Regions from separate parts of the Klebsiella sp. M041 genome, predicted to be linked through region 2. Evidence: predicted binding sites of a transcription regulator. Region 2 holds the regulator's gene; each other region holds the start of a gene.
What was found. Region 2 encodes LexA, which represses DNA repair genes until DNA is damaged. Its sites were predicted from a motif close to TNCTGTATGTACATACAGNA; they were not measured.
Positions count from the first base shown of each region.

Region 1 (6,941 bases), on a different contig from region 2:
CGGCGTCAATCGGCTGGGGGATATTCAGCCCGGCTATCCGATCTTTAACTGGGACGATCTGCCGGTCAAAGAGGGGCTACATAACCGCCATATGGTCGGACTCACCGCCTGGCACACCTTCTTCCAGACCACTCATCTCACCCTGCATGAGAAAAAAGTGCTGGTGATCGGCTACGGCCTGGTTGGCCAGGGCGTCGCGGCGGCGGCAAAAGCCTTTGGCGGCCAGGTGATGGTGGCGGAGATCGATCCTGCCCGTCGGCTGCAGGCGGCCTATGACGGCTGGCACGTGGTCGATCTCCAGGAGGCTATCGCCTCGGCGGACGTGGTAGCCACCGCGACAGGCGGTAAAAACGTGGTTAATCGCCAGGCGCTGGACCGGGCGAAAGCGGGCGTGTTTATCCTTAACGTCGGCCACGTGGCGGAAGAGATCGACGGCGAGTACCTGCGCCAGTACCCTCAGGAAGAGGTGATGCCGTATATCAACGCCTACCGCATGGCTGACAAAACCGTCTACCTGATGGCCAATGGCTCGATGCTCAACCTGACCGCCGGCTTCGGCGACAGCCTTAACGCCTTTGACGTCACCCTGGCGGTGATGGCCAGCGGTATCGGCCATATTGTCAGCGACGGTATGCGCGCCCCGGCGCAGGTTTACCTACTGCCGCAGGCGGTCTGGCAGCAGGCGCTGTAAACGCAGCGCATCGTCCCCCTATAGTGGAGACGATGCGCTTTTTCATCAGGACGCTGGCGCGCTGTCGGGCAGCACAATGTTGCTCTGCGCCAGGGTCCCCATCTGGTGGTACATCGCGCTGGCGGCATCCAACAGGTGCATGGCCAGCGCGGCGCCGCTGCCCTCCCCCAGGCGCATGTCCATATCGAGATACGGGCGCAGACCCAGCGCGTCGAGGGCGATCCGCGCTCCTTTCTCCGCCGACAGGTGCGAAGGGATAAGATACGGATGCGCCGCCGGGGCCATGCGGCAGGCCGCCAGAGCCGAAGCGTAGGAGAGGAAGCCATCCAGCACCACCGGCAGGCCGCAGGAGGCCGCCCCGAGGATCACCCCGGTCATACCCACCAGATCAAAACCGCCCACCTTCGCCAGCACCTCCAGCCCGTCCGCCGGGTTCGGCTGGTTATGAGCGATCGCCTGGCGCACCACCGCCACCTTATGGCCCCGCTGCGCCAGCGGCAGATTGGCCCCGCAGCCCACCACCGCGTCGGGGTCGCTGCCGGTCAGGACGCTGATCGTCGCAGCGGCCGGGGTGGTATTGGCCATCCCCAGCTCCCCCACGCCAAAGACGTTCACCCCGTCGGCGGCGAGCTGGCGGGTGAAACGCATGCTGGCCAGCAGCACCGTCTCCGCCTGCTGACGGCTCATCGCCGCCGTCCGGGCGATATTCCCGCTACCGCGGGCCACCTTGAGGTTGATCAGGCCCGGCAGCGGCTCGGCGTCGATGCCGACATCCACCACCTCCACTCTCACGCCGGCCTGCGCCGCCAGCACGCAGACGCCGGTGTTGCCCCGCACCATATTGCCGGCATGAATGGCCGTCACCGCCTGCGGGGAAGGGGTCACGCCTTCATGCCAGACGCCGTGGTCGGCGCACATGACCACGATGGCTTTTTCAGTCAGCGCCAGCTGCCCCTGCAGCCCCGGCAGACCGGCCAGCTGTACCGCCAGGCTCTCCAGACGGCCAAGGCTGCCGGGCGGCTTTAACAGGCCATCAATATGCTGCTGCGCGCGCGCCATGCCCGTCACATCGGGCTGCGGAATGGCAGCCAGTAACGCCGAAAGTGTTTCCATTCTGTTCCTCACCGTTGATGCCAGGCCTTACAGTAGCGCCAGTAAAAAGAGTAATTCACCCAGCTCGATCGCCGCTCCGAGGGTATCCCCGGTCTGCCCGCCGAGGGTTCGCTTCAGCGCCCACCCCAGACCCCAGATCAGCACCAGGGCGATCAGCGCGGCGCGCAGCCCCTGCAGCCCCAGCAGGGCGGTGGCCAGCGCGATCGCCAGCGCCATCGTCACCAGCGTCTGCTGCAGGCTAATTTTGCCAATAAACAGATTGCCCAGCCCTTTTTCCCGCGCATAGCGATGGCGATACATCAGCAGCACCGCCATTCCGCGACCGACGGCGCAGGCCGCCGCCAGCGCCGCGATGGGGTTGACATCGCGCAGCAGCAGTTCGCCGACCACCAGCACCTTCGCCACCAGCACAAAAATCAGCGCCAGCCCGCCGTGGGTACCCAGCCGGCTGTCGCGCATGATCTCCAGCATTCGATCGCGGGTGCGGGCGGAGAAGATGCCGTCGCAGGTATCGGCCAGCCCGTCAAGGTGAAATCCGCCGGTGAGCAGCGCCAGCGCCAGCGCGCCGAACAGCGCCGCCAGCGGGACGCCGCACCACGGCTGCAGGAGGTACACCACCGCGCCGGCGATGGCGCCGAGCAATAAACCGACCAGCGGGAAGGTGACGATACTGCGCTGGTACTGTTCGATCTCCAGGCCCTGAGATAACCGCGCCGGGACCGGCAGACGGCTGATAAACGAGAGTGCGGCAAAGAATGACTTAATCACGTGGGGTTGACTCCTGTCGGCGAAAGCAGCGGAAGAGATTCTGTCGCGCCCGGTCAGCACCTGAGTATGTCTTCTGGCGAATCGATCGTCGGAGAGGTGAGAGGTGTTGAGATATCGCCCTGACGCCGCTGCGTCAGATGCCCGGCCAGGATGAGAGAAACCTTTCCGATATCAATACGTTTTCGCGGGGCAGTATAGCAAAGAGTCGGTGGAAAGAGGCAGTTGCCGGCACAAAGTTTTCGCAGAAAAAGAGACGGGAGGTGGTAGTGCAGAACAGCCCGGCGACGCTGACCGCCGCCGGACAGCTGGGATTAGCCTTCGACTTTGGCTTCACCCATCACTTTCAGTTTTTTAGAGATGTCGCGGCGCTCTTTGGACAGCTCGGCATTCTTGATGATGTAGTCATCAACGCGGTCTTCGTAATCGCTCTTCATGCTGGCGATGATGCCCTGGATGGCTTCCACGCTCATGCCCGGTTTGATGTAGTCGCTGAGGTTGTCCAGCAGCAGAACGCGCTTCTGGTTATCACGGATCTTTTTCTCAACGTCCTGAATTTCACGCTGCAGTTTGTTCTTACGACGGTACAGACGAACAAACTCCAGTACGTCCTGGAAAGAAGGCTTAGTTGTTTCCATTTTTACACCCCTAATAATTGAGATTCGGATTCGTAAAGCGACTGCGTTATAGGGCTAACATAACTGCTAGCAGTCGCTGATGACAATGTTTTTTCCTTTGCGTTTATCATAACCCTAAACGCTGCTGAATCGAAACAACCCATGCAGTTACCCGGTGCATCTGGTGCTTATTTGCGCAACGCGCGGCAGATCAGATGCGACAGCAGCTCCAGCTGGCGCGCCAGTTCAATAGAGAGCCAAACATAGCCATGGATCGGGGTTTCCGCCAGGCTATCGTCACCCTGCTCTTTCATCAGCTGGCGCAGTTCGAGGACGATCTCATTCAGCTTTTCATTATTGGCGCGCACAGGCTGAGGGTTCCCTTCGTACAGCGCGTGGGCGATGGCCAACAGCGTCTGCTGGGTCATCTGCTGCGTCTCCCGCAGGGTGTGCGCATTGAGCATGACGAAGTGGCCCGGACGGGTTGCCCACCAGGCGTTGATCTGCAGCTCCAGCATGCACACGAGGTTGCGGCTGACGGTCTGGATAGCCTCGAAGATCGCCTTCTGGATGTGCGTCTCTTTGCTGGCGGGGGTGATCAGCCCGCGCATTTTGACGACGTCGTTGAGCGCCTGTTGGAGATGCTTTTCCAGCCGCGGCCGATCCACCAGATTTGGCGAGAAGCCGGCCTGGTAGAGGCGGTTGAAGTTGGTGACATAGCTGGCCATCTGGATGCGCCAGTGGATAAACGCCCGCTGTGGCCAGATACCGGTAAACAGCATCGCCAGCAGCGAGCCGAAGATCACGTCGCCGCTTCGCCACAGCGCGGTATGCATATCGCCCGGCGGCGCCCCGACCACCACCGACAGGGTGATGCCGATCAGCAGCGCCTGATAGGGTTTCTTGCCCAGCGCCAGCCAGCCGCAGAGGAACATCGCCGCCGCGCACCAGAGGACCATCAGCGGCAGCGAGATAAGCTCAAGCTTCAGCGCCACCAGCCCCAGCGCCGAGCCGAGGATCGTGCCGCCGATGCGCTGAAACGCCCGCGGCACGACGTTGCCCCAGAAGGAGATCGGCCCCATTACCACCACCAGGGTGATGAGAGGCCAGGTCCCCTCAGGCACGTTCAGCAGCCGCACCAGCAAAAAGGTGAGCACAAAGGCCAGCGCAATCCGCACACCATGCACCACCCGATAATGGCGATACAAGCGGATCTCAAATGGCTTGAGTGATTTATCAGCGCGCACAACCCTCTCCGGCAAAACGAAAAGGCCAATTGTAACTGCTTTTTCGCCCGGAGCGTGCCGGGAATGTAAAAATCCTTGTCCGGAACAGGGGTAAATCGCTACGACGCGACGCGGGCGACGGGAACATACATGTCGATTTCCCAGTAGCCGTCGTGGTTGCCGTCGTTAAGATAGACCTCAAAGCAGGGCTGAGGGGCGATGCGATACGCCGTGCTCTGCAGCAGGCTGTCGAAAAACTGCCTCCACGGGGTGGCGAAGTCGTGATCCACCACCCGCGCGCGGGCGCAGGCGTAATCCCCGCCGGCAATCGCCGTTATGATCACCCCTTCGCTGTTGGCGGGAATGACGTAATCCTCGTCAACCGCGACCACGGTGGCGCAGCGCAGTTTTTCCGCCGGCACGTCCTCCGGGTTATCGTAGTAGACGGCAAGCCACTCGCGGGCGGGCACCTGCTGGCCCTCAACCCATATCATCAGTTGCTCAAACCCCTGCCTGACGGTTTGATCCCAGGGCCCGACCAGATGGAAACCGGCAATGGTTTTCTTGCCGAGGGGGGTGACGCTGTAGTTCATCTTGCCTCCTTTGGAGATAAATGACTGTATGAATATACAGTTAATTTAACAGGAGATCCCCCCTCAGTATGTGCGCGAATTCACAGAGTCGCCATTGCGGCTGATGAAAAAAACGGCGATGTTGTCACCGTGTCTGCCGGGCGGCAGGCGAAAAAAAACCGCCTGCAAAGAGGCGGTTGGCGTGGTTACAGCTCGTGGTGCAGGTAATCGCTCATTCGCGAGAACACCCCGCCTTTATTAATGCTTTCGAGGGTGACCAACGGATAGTGGCCCACGACCTTGTCGCCGTCATACAGCGAAATCTCGCCGACCCGCTGGTTGGCGGCGATCGGCGCCTCCAGATCCTTTTTATCCAGCACGTATTTCGCCTTAATCCGCGACACTTCCGCCTTCGGCAGCGCTAACCAGAAATCCTGATCGGTGCCGAGCTTAATCTGCTCTTTATCGCCGTACCAGATGCGCTCGCTGCCGACCTTCTGCCCCTTCTGCAGCACCTGCACGGTGTCGAAGTTTTGCTGCCCCCAGTGCAGCAGTTTCGCGGCCTGCTGCTCGCGGCCTTTCGGGCTGTCGGCCCCCATCACCACGGCGATCAGCCGACGCTGGCCATCCACCGCCGAGGCGATCAGGTTGAACCCGGCGCCCGACGTGTGTCCGGTTTTCAGGCCATCGACGTTCAGGGTTTTATCCCACAGCAGACCGTTACGGTTTTGCTGGGTAATGCCGTTCCACGTCAGGCTTTTCTGGCTGTACATGTGGTAGACGTCAGGCTCACCATGGATAATCGCCCGCGACAGCACCGCCAGGTCATAGGCCGAACTGTGCTGGCCCGGGGCATCGAGGCCGTGGACGGTTTCGAAATGGGTATCCTGCAGATGCAGTTTTTCGACATACTGATTCATCAGGGCGACAAACTGCGGCTGACCGCCGGCGACATAGTCAGCCAGCGCGACGCAGGCGTCGTTGCCGGAGTCGACAATCAGCCCGCGGCTGAGGTCGCGGACGCTGACGCGATCCCCTGGCTTTAAGAACATCAGGGATGACCCGTCGAACACCGGGTTGCCCTTCGCCCAGGCGTCTTTCCCCACGGTGACGATATCGTCAAAGGTGATACGATGGCTGTCGATGGCGCGATCGACCACGTAGCCGGTCATTAATTTGGTCAGGCTGGCAGGATTGCGCTGCTGATGTTCGTTACCCGCGGTCAGTACCTGACCGGTGGTGTAATCCATCAGCACCCAGGAGCCAGCCTGAATGGAAGGCGGCGCGACCGTAGCAGGTAAGTCGACGGCAAATGCGCAGGAAACGCTCGAAGCGAGCAAAGATACAGCAATAAACAAACGGCCTTTCAACGGCATATCCTCTAGATTTACAGATCCGCCGTCCTTTTTACGGAACTTCGCGTTTCATATCAGGGTTTAATTGCAAGAAAATATGACACGGCGGAGGATGTTGCTTGCCGTTACCCTTCTGATGACCGGGCAAATCGTTTACCATACCGGTCGCACGCCACCACGGATAATGAACAGACTATGCAAGACAGCGTCAACCAGCCCGGATTTTTATTCCACGATTATGAAACCTTCGGCACCAGCCCTTCCCTTGACCGGCCGGCGCAGTTCGCCGCCATCCGCACCGACGCGGAGTTAAACGTGCTGGGCGAGCCCGAGGTGTTTTACTGCAAGCCCGCTGACGATTACCTGCCGCAGCCGCAGGCGGTAATGATCACCGGGATCACCCCGCAGGAAGCGCTGGCCAAAGGGGATAACGAGGCCGCGTTTGCCCGCCGCATCCACGATCTGTTCACGGTGCCGCAAACCTGCATCGTCGGCTATAACAACGTGCGCTTTGATGACGAAGTGACGCGGAATATCTTCTATCGCAACTTCTATGACCCTTATGCCTGGAGCTGGCAGCACGATAACTCGCGCTGGGATCT
Region 1 covers NZ_JCAXWU010000010.1:214,260-221,200, forward strand. Annotated here, with positions in the region: gene AC6CWS_RS15510 (adenosylhomocysteinase) at 1-691, shown strand, start outside; gene cobT (nicotinate-nucleotide--dimethylbenzimidazole phosphoribosyltransferase) at 737-1,804, opposite strand; gene cobS (adenosylcobinamide-GDP ribazoletransferase) at 1,832-2,572, opposite strand; gene AC6CWS_RS15525 (DUF496 family protein) at 2,884-3,207, opposite strand; gene AC6CWS_RS15530 (FUSC family protein) at 3,375-4,433, opposite strand; gene sbmC (DNA gyrase inhibitor SbmC) at 4,532-5,005, opposite strand; gene dacD (serine-type D-Ala-D-Ala carboxypeptidase DacD) at 5,191-6,354, opposite strand; gene sbcB (exodeoxyribonuclease I) at 6,535-6,941, shown strand, end outside.
Region 1: the regulator LexA is predicted to act here: its motif matches at 5,028-5,047, upstream of sbmC (DNA gyrase inhibitor SbmC).

Region 2 (6,941 bases):
AAGGCCTATGCCAAAGGCGCAGGCAATGCGGCGCCGGACATCCCGGATCCGATCGCCAAACATACCACCGATGGCGTGCTGAAGCTGAAAGTGAAAACCAACAGCACCTCCAGCGTGCTGGTGGGGCCGCTGTTCGGCTCCTCCGGCCCGGGCCCGGTCACCGTCGGTAACACCGCGGCGCCGGTAGCTGCGCCAGCCGCCGCTGCCGCTGCGGCGCCGGCCGCCAAAAGCGAACCGATGCTCAGCGATACTGAGACCTACTTCAACAACGGTATTAAGCAGGCGGTGAAACAAGGTGACATCGACAAAGCCCTGAAATTGATGAACGAAGCTGAGCGCCTCGGCTCCAAATCCGCTCGTTCCACCTTTATCAGCAGTGTAAAAGGCAAGGGGTAATCGTCTCCCCACAATGCTGATGTTTAGGCACAGCCTTTAGGTGCATCCTCCGGGATGCACCTTTTTTTGCACGCGCGGCGGTCTGTTGCATGGCTGTTGCGTGAATGATCGTATATTGACGTTTGCCCGCCACCAACCGCCTATTCTGCGATACAATGCTCTCACGTTATGTACCGGAGAATCAGGCATGTCCCATCCTGCGCTTACGCGACTGCGTGCGCTGCGCTATTTTGCCGTTATGCCGCCCCTGGCGCCGCCCCTGAGTGATTGGCTGCTGCTGGAGGACTCAATGACCCAGCGTTTTGAGCAACAAGGAAAGCAGGTCACCGTCACCCTGGTTAACGAAGGGTATATCGGGCGTGAGGCGCTGGCTGACGAAGCGGCTCTGTTGCCCGACGAGCCGCGCTACTGGCTGCGGGAGATTATACTCAATGCCGATGGCGAGCCCTGGCTGGCCGGGCGCACGGTGGTGCCGGAGTCGACGCTGTGTGGGCCGGAGCTGGCGCTACAGCAGCTCGGGCAGACCCCGCTGGGCCGATACCTGTTCACGTCGTCGACGTTAACCCGCGATTTTATTGAAATTGGTCGCGATGCAGCGCTGTGGGGGCGTCGTTCCCGTCTGCGGCTGAGCGGCAAACCCCTGCTGCTGACCGAGCTGTTTTTGCCTGCGTCGCCGTTGTACTAAGAGGAAGAAAAAATGGAGTGGAGTCTGTCGCAGAATAAGCTGTTGGCGTTTCATCGCCTGATGCGCACTGACAAACCGATCGGCGCCTTGCTGCTGCTGTGGCCGACGCTGTGGGCGCTGTGGGTGGCCTCGCCGGGCGTCCCGCCGCTGTGGATCCTGGCGGTATTCGTCGCCGGCGTCTGGCTGATGCGCGCCGCCGGCTGCGTGGTGAATGACTATGCCGATCGAAAATTTGATGGTCACGTAAAGCGTACCGCCCGCCGTCCGCTGCCGAGCGGCGACGTCACCGAGAAAGAGGCGCGAACGCTGTTTATCGTTCTGGTGCTGCTCTCCTTCCTGCTGGTGCTCACCCTCAACACCATGACGATTTTGCTGTCGGTGGCAGCGCTGGCGCTGGCGTGGGTCTATCCGTTTATGAAGCGCTACACCCATCTGCCGCAGGTGGTGCTGGGGGCGGCCTTTGGCTGGTCGATTCCAATGGCCTTCTCGGCCGTCAGCGAATCGCTGCCGCTGAGCTGCTGGCTGATGTTCCTCGCCAACATTCTGTGGGCGGTGGCCTACGATACCCAGTATGCGATGGTGGATCGCGATGACGACGTCAAGATCGGCATTAAATCGACGGCGATCCTGTTCGGCGAAAACGATCGTCTGATTATCGGTATCCTGCAGGTGGCCGTGCTGGCGCTGATGGGCGCGGTAGGCTGGCTGAACGGGCTGGGCTGGGAATACTACTGGTCGCTGTTCGTGGCGGCGGGTCTGTTTGGCTGGCAGCAGAAGCTTATCTTCAATCGCGACCGCGATAACTGCTTTAAAGCGTTTATGAACAATAACTACGTCGGGCTGGTGCTGTTCCTCGGCCTGGCGATGAGCTACCTGTAAAATCCCTGTCCCCATCCTTGCCCCCCGGTTTGCCGGGGGGCGAGGAGGACAGCAAACGCCGCGTTACGCGTCGTCCTGCGTGACGCTTTCGATAGTCAGACGTACATCCGACGTAATCAAATCCGCTAGCATCCGATAGACCTTCAGGGTCTCTTCCGGCTCGGCATCGCCCGTATCGCTGATATAGCCTTCATCGCGCAGGGTCAGCACCAGGGTACTGAACACCGCTTTATCGAAGAACTCCGGCGCGTTGATGCCATGCAGCACCGACAGGCGCTGAGCCACGGTACGGCTCTCTTTCTCCAGCGAGCTGCGGTTGATAGACGGGTTAGCGCTCAGCAGCCAGAAGGTAATGGCGTAGCGCTGCAGCGTCTCGCGGGCGCCTGCGGCCAACAGCTGCAGAGAGCGAGAGTGCGACGGGTTGAGGCTCATCACATCGCCATCGATGACGATCAGCTCCTGACGCAGCATCTCGGCAATCAGCGCATCCATCACTCCTGCCAGCTCCGCTTTCTCCCAGCGCAGGAACAGCTCGGCTTTAAGGAACGGATAGAGCGTTTCCACATGGCGCAGCACTTCGGCGCGGCTGAGATGACGATGCTGAGTCACCAGGGCGGCTAACAGCGACGGCATCACCAGCATATGGGCGATGTTGTTGCGATAGTAGGTCATCAGCACCGCCTGCTCGCGCGGCAGAATGATGATGTCGCCAATGGTGTCTTTCTCGACTTCGAACTTGTTCATCTGCAGCGCGTGGTCGATAAGTTCGCTGGCCGAAGCGGACGGCGCGGTGGCATCCGGCGAATAGGGCACATTGCGCAGCAGCGCGAGGTAACACTCCAGCTGCTGGGTGAGCTGCTCACGGGTCAGCGAACGCTGGCGGGAGGCCAGCAGCGCCGTACAGCAGAGGTTCATGGCGTTGGCCGCGCCGGCGTTGTTGATGCGTACCATCAGGTCAGCGGCGATGTTATTCACCGTCGGCGTCAGCCAGGAAGGGCGGACCGCTTCGATCGGGTCAATCGCTTCCCGCCACTCCGGCACATGGTGGTTCAGATAGGTCATCAGCGGTAGCGGTTCGCCGAAGTTAACGTAGCCCTGGCCAAGATTGCGCAGCTTGCTTAAGCCGCGCACCATCTGCGGCAGACTCTCTTTCTCTTTGGTGGCGCCGCGCAGCTCTTTGGCATAGGTCCCTACCTCCATCACGTGCTCGTAGCCGATGTAAATCGGCACCAGGGTGATCGGCCGGGTGCCGCCGCGCAGCATCGCCTGGATAGTCATCGACAGCGTACCGGTCTTCGGATCGAGCAGACGGCCGGTACGGGAGCGGCCGCCTTCGACGAAATACTCTACGGAATAGCCGCGGCTGAACAGTTCGCCAAGGTACTCGCGGAACACCGTGGAGTAGAGCTTATTGCCCTTAAAGGTGCGGCGAATAAAGAATGCGCCGAGGCGGCGGAAGATTGGCCCGGCTGGCCAGAAGTTAAGGTTGATACCCGCCGCGATATGCGGAGGCACCAGCCCCTGGTGGTACAGGACGTAAGAGAGCAGCAGATAGTCCATGTGGCTGCGGTGGCAGGGGACATAGACAATCTCATGGCCGTCGTGCGCCAGCTGGCGTACGCGCTCGGCGTTATGCACGTTGATGCCCTGGTACAGGCGGTTCCAGGTGAAGCCGAGAATGCGGTCGGTCAGGCGGATCATCTCGTAAGAGAAGTTCGCGGCAATCTCTTCCATCAGCGCAATCGCGTTCTGCTGGGCCTTCTCGTGGGAAATTTTCTTGCTGCGCGCTTCGTCTTCCACCGCCCGGGCAATGGCCTTCGACGCCAGCAGCTTGTTAAACAGATCCTGGCGGGCCGGCAGACGCGGGCCGACGGCGGCCAGGCGCTGGCGGGCAAAATGCATCCGCGCGACACGAGCCAGTTTCTGGGCGATGATCTTATCGGTACCGTGCTCATCCGCCATGCGGCGCAGCGATACGGAAGGCGAGAAGCGCACGAAGCTATCGCGGCCGAGCCAGGAGACGGCGAAAAATTTCTGAATGCCGTTAAGCATCCGCAGCGGCGGATTAACTTCCCCTTTCTCACGACCCGGCGAGCGGCCGAACATCACCGACACCGGCACCATTTGCACATCGAGATCCGGATGGTTGCGGTGCAGATCGAGGTAGTCGTGGAACAGCTTGATGGACTCTTCTTTTGGCGTGTAGTAGGTGAATACGCGCGGCCCGCCGTGGATGAATACGTAGCGCGGCAGCAGGGCGCCGTCGATTTCCAGCGGTTCAAGCGGGTCAGGTAAATCATGCGCTAGACATTGGGCGCGCAGCGTCAGCAGGTCCGCCTTGGAGTTATAGGGCAGGACGTACATGACCGGACGCGAGGTATCGAGTCCTAATTCCTGAGCAGGCTCTGCCGGAATAGACTTGCTTTTTACCAGCACCCGTAATGGTAAATTCAGTAATTTATAGTAAATTCGTTGCCAGCCGGACATAAACGATGTGAAGCCTCTGGTTAATCATGCAAATGCGCGGCAAGAATAACAGAAAGCGGGCAAAATTTCCGTTACCGCGCGGCAAACGCGTACACTCATCGACGTCATTTACATAAAAAGGTTTTGTGATGGCCAATAATACCACCGGGTTAACCCGAATCATTAAGGCGGCAGGTTACTCCTGGAAAGGATTTCGCGCGGCGTGGATCAACGAGGCCGCGTTTCGTCAGGAAGGTGTCGCCGCCATCGTGGCCGTCGCGATAGCCTGCTGGCTGGACGTCGACGCCATCACCCGCGTATTGCTGATTGGCTCGGTCCTGCTAGTGATGATAGTCGAAATTCTCAACAGCGCGATTGAGGCGGTCGTGGACCGTATTGGCTCGGATTATCACGAGCTTTCAGGGCGCGCCAAAGACATGGGGTCGGCGGCGGTCCTGCTGGCGATTATCATCGCGCTGATCACCTGGGGAACGCTGCTGTGGAGCCATTATCACTAACGTTCTTCGCTAACCCTCGCAAAATATAAACAATCTGCCGATTTTTGTGTGCCATGTGGTTCCAAAATCACCGTTAGCTGTATATACTCACAGCATAACTGTATATACACCCAGGGGGCGGAATGAAAGCGTTAACGACCAGGCAGCAAGAGGTGTTTGATCTCATTCGGGATCATATCAGCCAGACGGGCATGCCGCCGACGCGTGCGGAGATTGCTCAGCGCTTGGGGTTCCGTTCCCCAAACGCGGCGGAAGAACACCTGAAAGCGCTGGCGCGTAAAGGCGCAATCGAGATCGTCTCCGGCGCCTCGCGCGGTATCCGCCTGCTGACGGAAGAAGAGCACGGCCTGCCGCTGATCGGCCGCGTCGCCGCCGGTGAGCCGCTGCTGGCGCAGCAGCATATTGAAGGCCACTATCAGGTCGACCCGTCGATGTTCAAGCCCAACGCCGATTTTCTGCTGCGCGTCAGCGGGATGTCGATGAAAGACATCGGTATTCTGGATGGCGATCTGCTGGCGGTCCACAAAACCCAGGATGTGCGTAACGGCCAGGTGGTGGTAGCGCGCATTGACGATGAAGTGACGGTGAAGCGCCTGAAAAAGCAGGGCAACGTCGTCGAACTGTTGCCGGAAAACAGCGAATTTACCCCTATCGTTGTCGATCTGCGTCAGCAGAGTTTTACCATTGAGGGTCTGGCCGTTGGCGTGATCCGTAATGGAGAATGGCTGTAACGCCTGCCCCCGCGCAGCGTCATCTGATGCATGACGCTGCGACGTTTGTCCTCAATCAGGTCTCCGAACATGCTGCTCAACGCTGCCGATAAAGCGCTGTGGCGCCTTGCACTCCCCATGATTTTCTCCAATATCACCGTCCCGCTGCTGGGGCTGGTGGATACCGCGGTGATCGGCCACCTTGACAGCCCGGTATACCTCGGCGGCGTCGCGGTCGGAGCGACGGCCACCAGTTTCCTGTTTATGCTGCTGCTGTTTCTTCGCATGAGCACCACCGGGCTGACCGCTCAGGCCTGGGGGGCCAAAGATCCGCTGCGACTGGCGCGGGCGCTGGTGCAGCCGCTGGCTCTGGCGCTGGGCGCCGGGGTGTTGATTATCCTGTTTCGCCTGCCGCTGATTAACCTCGCCCTGCATATCGTCGGCGGCAGCGGGGCGGTTCTCGAGCAGGCGAGACGATTTCTCGATATCCGCTGGCTCAGCGCTCCCGCGTCGCTGGCCAACCTTGTGCTGCTTGGCTGGCTGTTGGGGGTCCAGTACGCCCGGGCGCCGGTGATTTTGCTGGTGGTCGGTAATCTGTTGAATATTGTGCTCGACCTGTGGCTGGTGATGGGCCTGCGGATGAACGTCCAGGGGGCGGCGCTGGCCACGGTCACTGCGGAGTACGCCACACTCATTATCGGCCTGATGATGACGAAGCGGGTGCTGACGCTGCGCGGCGTGTCGCTGGCGATGCTGAAAAACGCCTGGCGTGGCGACATGCGCCGTCTGCTGGCGTTGAATCGCGACATCATGCTGCGCTCCCTGCTGCTGCAGCTGTGCTTTGGCGCGCTGACCGTCTACGGCGCCCGTCTGGGCAGCGATATCGTGGCGGTCAACGCCGTACTGATGACCATGCTGACCTTTACCGCCTACGCGCTGGATGGCTTTGCCTATGCCGTGGAGGCCCACTCCGGCCAGGCCTACGGCGCGCGCGACGGCAGCCAGCTGCTGGAGGTGTGGCGGGCGGCCTGCCGGCAGTCCGGTATGGTGGCGCTGGCGTTTGCCCTGGTTTACAGCCTGGCGGGGGAGTACATCATCGCGCTGTTAACCTCGCTGCCTTCCCTGCAGCAGCTGGCCGATCGCTATCTGATCTGGCAGACCATCCTGCCGGTGGTCGGGGTCTGGTGCTATCTGCTGGACGGCATGTTTATCGGCGCGACGCGCGGCGCGGAGATGCGGAACAGTATGGCGGTCGCCGCGGCCGGCTTCGCCGTGACGCTGCTTACG
Region 2 covers NZ_JCAXWU010000024.1:32,674-39,614, forward strand. Annotated here, with positions in the region: gene malM (maltose operon protein MalM) at 1-396, shown strand, start outside; gene ubiC (chorismate lyase) at 584-1,081, shown strand; gene ubiA (4-hydroxybenzoate octaprenyltransferase) at 1,094-1,960, shown strand; gene plsB (glycerol-3-phosphate 1-O-acyltransferase PlsB) at 2,024-4,447, opposite strand; gene AC6CWS_RS23285 (diacylglycerol kinase) at 4,576-4,944, shown strand; gene lexA (transcriptional repressor LexA) at 5,067-5,675, shown strand; gene dinF (MATE family efflux transporter DinF) at 5,745-6,941, shown strand, end outside.

Region 3 (3,538 bases), on a different contig from region 2:
ACAAAAGCAACGGCCAGGATAGCCCCCCACAGAGCCGGAACAGGCTGAAACGGAATAAAAAACAGGTTAATGCCGGTTAAAAGCGTCACGGCAGCAAACATCAGAGACATACGCACAGATTACCCTCCCTGGACACACTGAGTAAGAAAATCAATTCTGCTGATCATCGCCCGGTTTATTATATTCGGGCGCATTTGCGCGCGGCAGCTGCTGACTGTTCAGTCGATGTACGCAGAGCCGTTCACGGAAATATTCGCGCAGGTGTTCAGGCTGTTCCCGTTCAACAAGTTCCGGCATGACGGGCTTGTTCATGCGTTCCTGCCAGGCAACAGCAGCGGCCACCTTATCGACGGCAACTTTGTCCTGCTCCTCTTTTGAAAAAGAGGCAATATTCCACTGCGACATACCCAAATTCCGCAAAAGAAGAAAGGGTACGCAGATATTACGCTCTTAATTCTTAACTGGCGACCTGTTGAGGTGAGGCCTGTACGCAGCGCCGCAGGCGTGGCGAACCGCCTCACCGGCAGGCGAAGCCTGCCAGGATTTTCGCGCGGCCGCACCGATCTGCGAAGCCGGGTAAGCTCCCCACAGATCGTGCCGTCTCAGACCTTAAACGGGACGTCGGGCGCCCCGATGTAGTATCAGTCAAGAGCCGCGTAAATAGCTGCGCATTCGTCATGAGAGTCAATGAAATCCCACAGCTGCGATTCCCGCAGCATCAGGTGGCGTGTCAGGGCAGCATCACCGCGTTCATGGTGCAGCCAGATACGGCGGTTGATCGCCAGCGCCGTAATGATAACTCCGGCCGCATCCGCGCTGACGGACCGATCAAACCAGTTATCCGGGTTAGTCAGATGGAAACGGTCACCGTCAGGCATCATGTAGCCGCCGCCCTCCGGAATTCGGATGAAATGCCAGAAGCCTCCGCAGTAATCGGTGATGTGTTTCACAGCGAGCGCATAGACCTGCATCTCTCCGGCCAGAAAATCGTTACCAAACAGATCCGGCAGGAACGAGAGACGGTCGGACTCCTCAACATTCAGCATGGTTTGACGGGCATGATACATAGCAACCTCCACAGGTTCATAAGATTGCGGCACCGGGTTGTGCCGTGCCGACACGACAGCCCGGCGGAAAGCGGAAGACGCAGGGGCGACACCGGAGGCCGCAGCGCAGATAAAGCACGGAGCTAGTCTGGACGGTTTTCGAGCGAAACCTGAGCGAGAAAACGACGGGAAGAACAGCGAGCATCATCAGTAACCTGCGACCGGGCGAGGATGGCGGCGTCAGCGAACCCTTGCATCTGCAGCGGCCGGGTAAAGTGAAGGCACAGCACTACCCGTCGCGATGCAGAGGTTGAATAAAAGGTTTGTCTAACCCGTATTTCGACCACAGGGAGAAAAGCGGAAGCAAATGTCGCAACGCGACAGACGCAGGAATCAGGCCACAGACCGGAGGGATGGGGCCGGGTGAAGCGGAGTCGGCGGCAACGACAAGCCGGTGACGTCCTTATCCGGTGTTGATGGCACGGCGCCGGTTTATCAGTTGCCCGTCACCAGGCGATCCGGGAGACCTCTCGTTCTGAGCTTACCGGCGATCTGGTTTATCACTGGCCACGGAGATACCAATATACATACCGCTTCCCCAGATAATCTGGGAGAGCACAAATATCCACTGAGGGACGTCAACAATCAACAGCGGAAGAAGAGCAACCGTCACGATTAAAATCAGGCGGCTACCGAATTGCCGGCGCACCGGTTCAGCGGCGTCAACCGGGACGCCTGCATATCGCAGAACCTGCCTTAAACCCGTATTCATAATCACTCCACTCAGAATAAATACACTGTACTTCAGTATATTACATTTTATTAGATAACGATTCTCCGGGCTGGCAGTGATCCTTCTGAAATTTCCCTGTTTTTGCAGGAACAGCAAATGGTTACAGACAACGGCAACAAGATGACTTGAAAAAAAACGGCCTCCGCAAAATAATACTGTATATATATACAGTTTCAAGCGAGGGGAAAATACGATGAAGTTCATTCCTGCAGTATCAGAAGCCAGCATAGTAAAAATTCCTTTGTTCACAGAGCGATGCCCTGCGGGTTTTCCGTCACCGGCTGCGGACTACACTGAGTCTGAACTGGATCTGAATGAGTACTGCATTCACCGGCGCCACTCCACCTATTTTGTCAGGGCGATTGGCAACTCAATGACTGATATTGGCCTCTATTCCGGCGATCTGATGGTCGTGGATAAAGCAGAACAGCCGCGGCACGGGGATATTGTTATCGCGGAAATTGAGGGTGAATTTACGGTAAAACGCCTGCTTCTGACGCCACGGCCGGCCTTGCAGGCGATGAACCCGGACTTCCCTTCCCTGTACCCGGATCCGGAAACGCTGCAAATTTTCGGTGTGGTGACGGCCTTCATTCATAAAACCCGGGGGACAGACTGATGTTCGCCCTGGCCGACGTCAACTCCTTCTACGCCAGTTGCGAGAGGGTTTTCAGGCCGGATTTGCGCGGAAAACCGGTCGTCGTTCTCAGTAACAACGATGGCTGCGTTATTGCCCGGAGTGCTGAAGCCAAACGGCTGGGTATAAAGATGGGAACCCCCTGGTTCCAGCTCAAAGAGGCGCAGTTTCCTGAAAAACTGTACGTTTTTTCCAGCAATTACGAGCTCTACGCTAGCCTGAGTAACCGCGTGGTCGCCCTGCTGGAGGAGCTGTCTCCCCGCGTCGAACAATACTCGATAGACGAATGTTTCCTGGATGCCCGGGGAATTGGCCAATGTATGGATCTGGAGGATTTTGGCAGGCAGCTGCGTGGGCACGTTCTCAGTGGAACCGGACTGACGATCGGTGTCGGCTGCGGCGCCACAAAAACACTGGCCAAATCGGCGCAGTGGGCGTCAAAGGAATGGCCACAATTCAGGGGGGTGCTGGCGCTGTCGCCCGATAATCCACGCAGGACGGCAAAATTACTCAGCCTGCAGCCGGTGGAAGAAATCTGGGGCGTGGGGAACCGGATAGCGAAAAAGCTGCACGTTATGGGGATCACCACCGCCCTGCAGCTGTCGCTGACGAACCCCGCGTTTATCCGCAAAAACTTCAACGTAGTGCTGGAGCGCACGGTACGTGAGCTGAACGGCGAGAGTTGCATTTCACTGGAGGAAGCGCCGCCGCCGAAACAGCAGATTGTCTGCAGTCGCAGCTTCGGGCAGCGGATCACCACCTATGAAGAAATGCGCCAGGCCGTCTGCCAGTACGCCGAGCGCGCAGCAGAAAAGTTGCGAGGTGAGCGGCAGTACTGCCGGCATATCAGCATCTTCATCAAAACCTCCCCTTTTGCGGTTAATGAACCGTACTACGGTAACGTGGCCACTGAGAAACTGAACACCCCTACCCGTGACACCCGGGACATTATAGCGGCAGCGGTCAGGTCTCTGGACAGGATCTGGCTCGATGGCCACCGCTACGCAAAAGCGGGGATAATGCTCAATGATTTCAGCCCGAACGGCGTTGCACAGCTGAATC
Region 3 covers NZ_JCAXWU010000037.1:14,550-18,087, reverse strand. Annotated here, with positions in the region: partial or broken gene AC6CWS_RS25755 (hypothetical protein) at 1-116, opposite strand, end outside; gene AC6CWS_RS25750 (DNA polymerase III subunit theta) at 151-405, opposite strand; gene AC6CWS_RS25745 (antirestriction protein) at 642-1,067, opposite strand; gene AC6CWS_RS25740 (hypothetical protein) at 1,588-1,818, opposite strand; gene umuD (translesion error-prone DNA polymerase V autoproteolytic subunit) at 2,033-2,458, shown strand; gene AC6CWS_RS25730 (Y-family DNA polymerase) at 2,458-3,538, shown strand, end outside.
Region 3: the regulator LexA is predicted to act here: its motif matches at 1,993-2,012, upstream of umuD (translesion error-prone DNA polymerase V autoproteolytic subunit).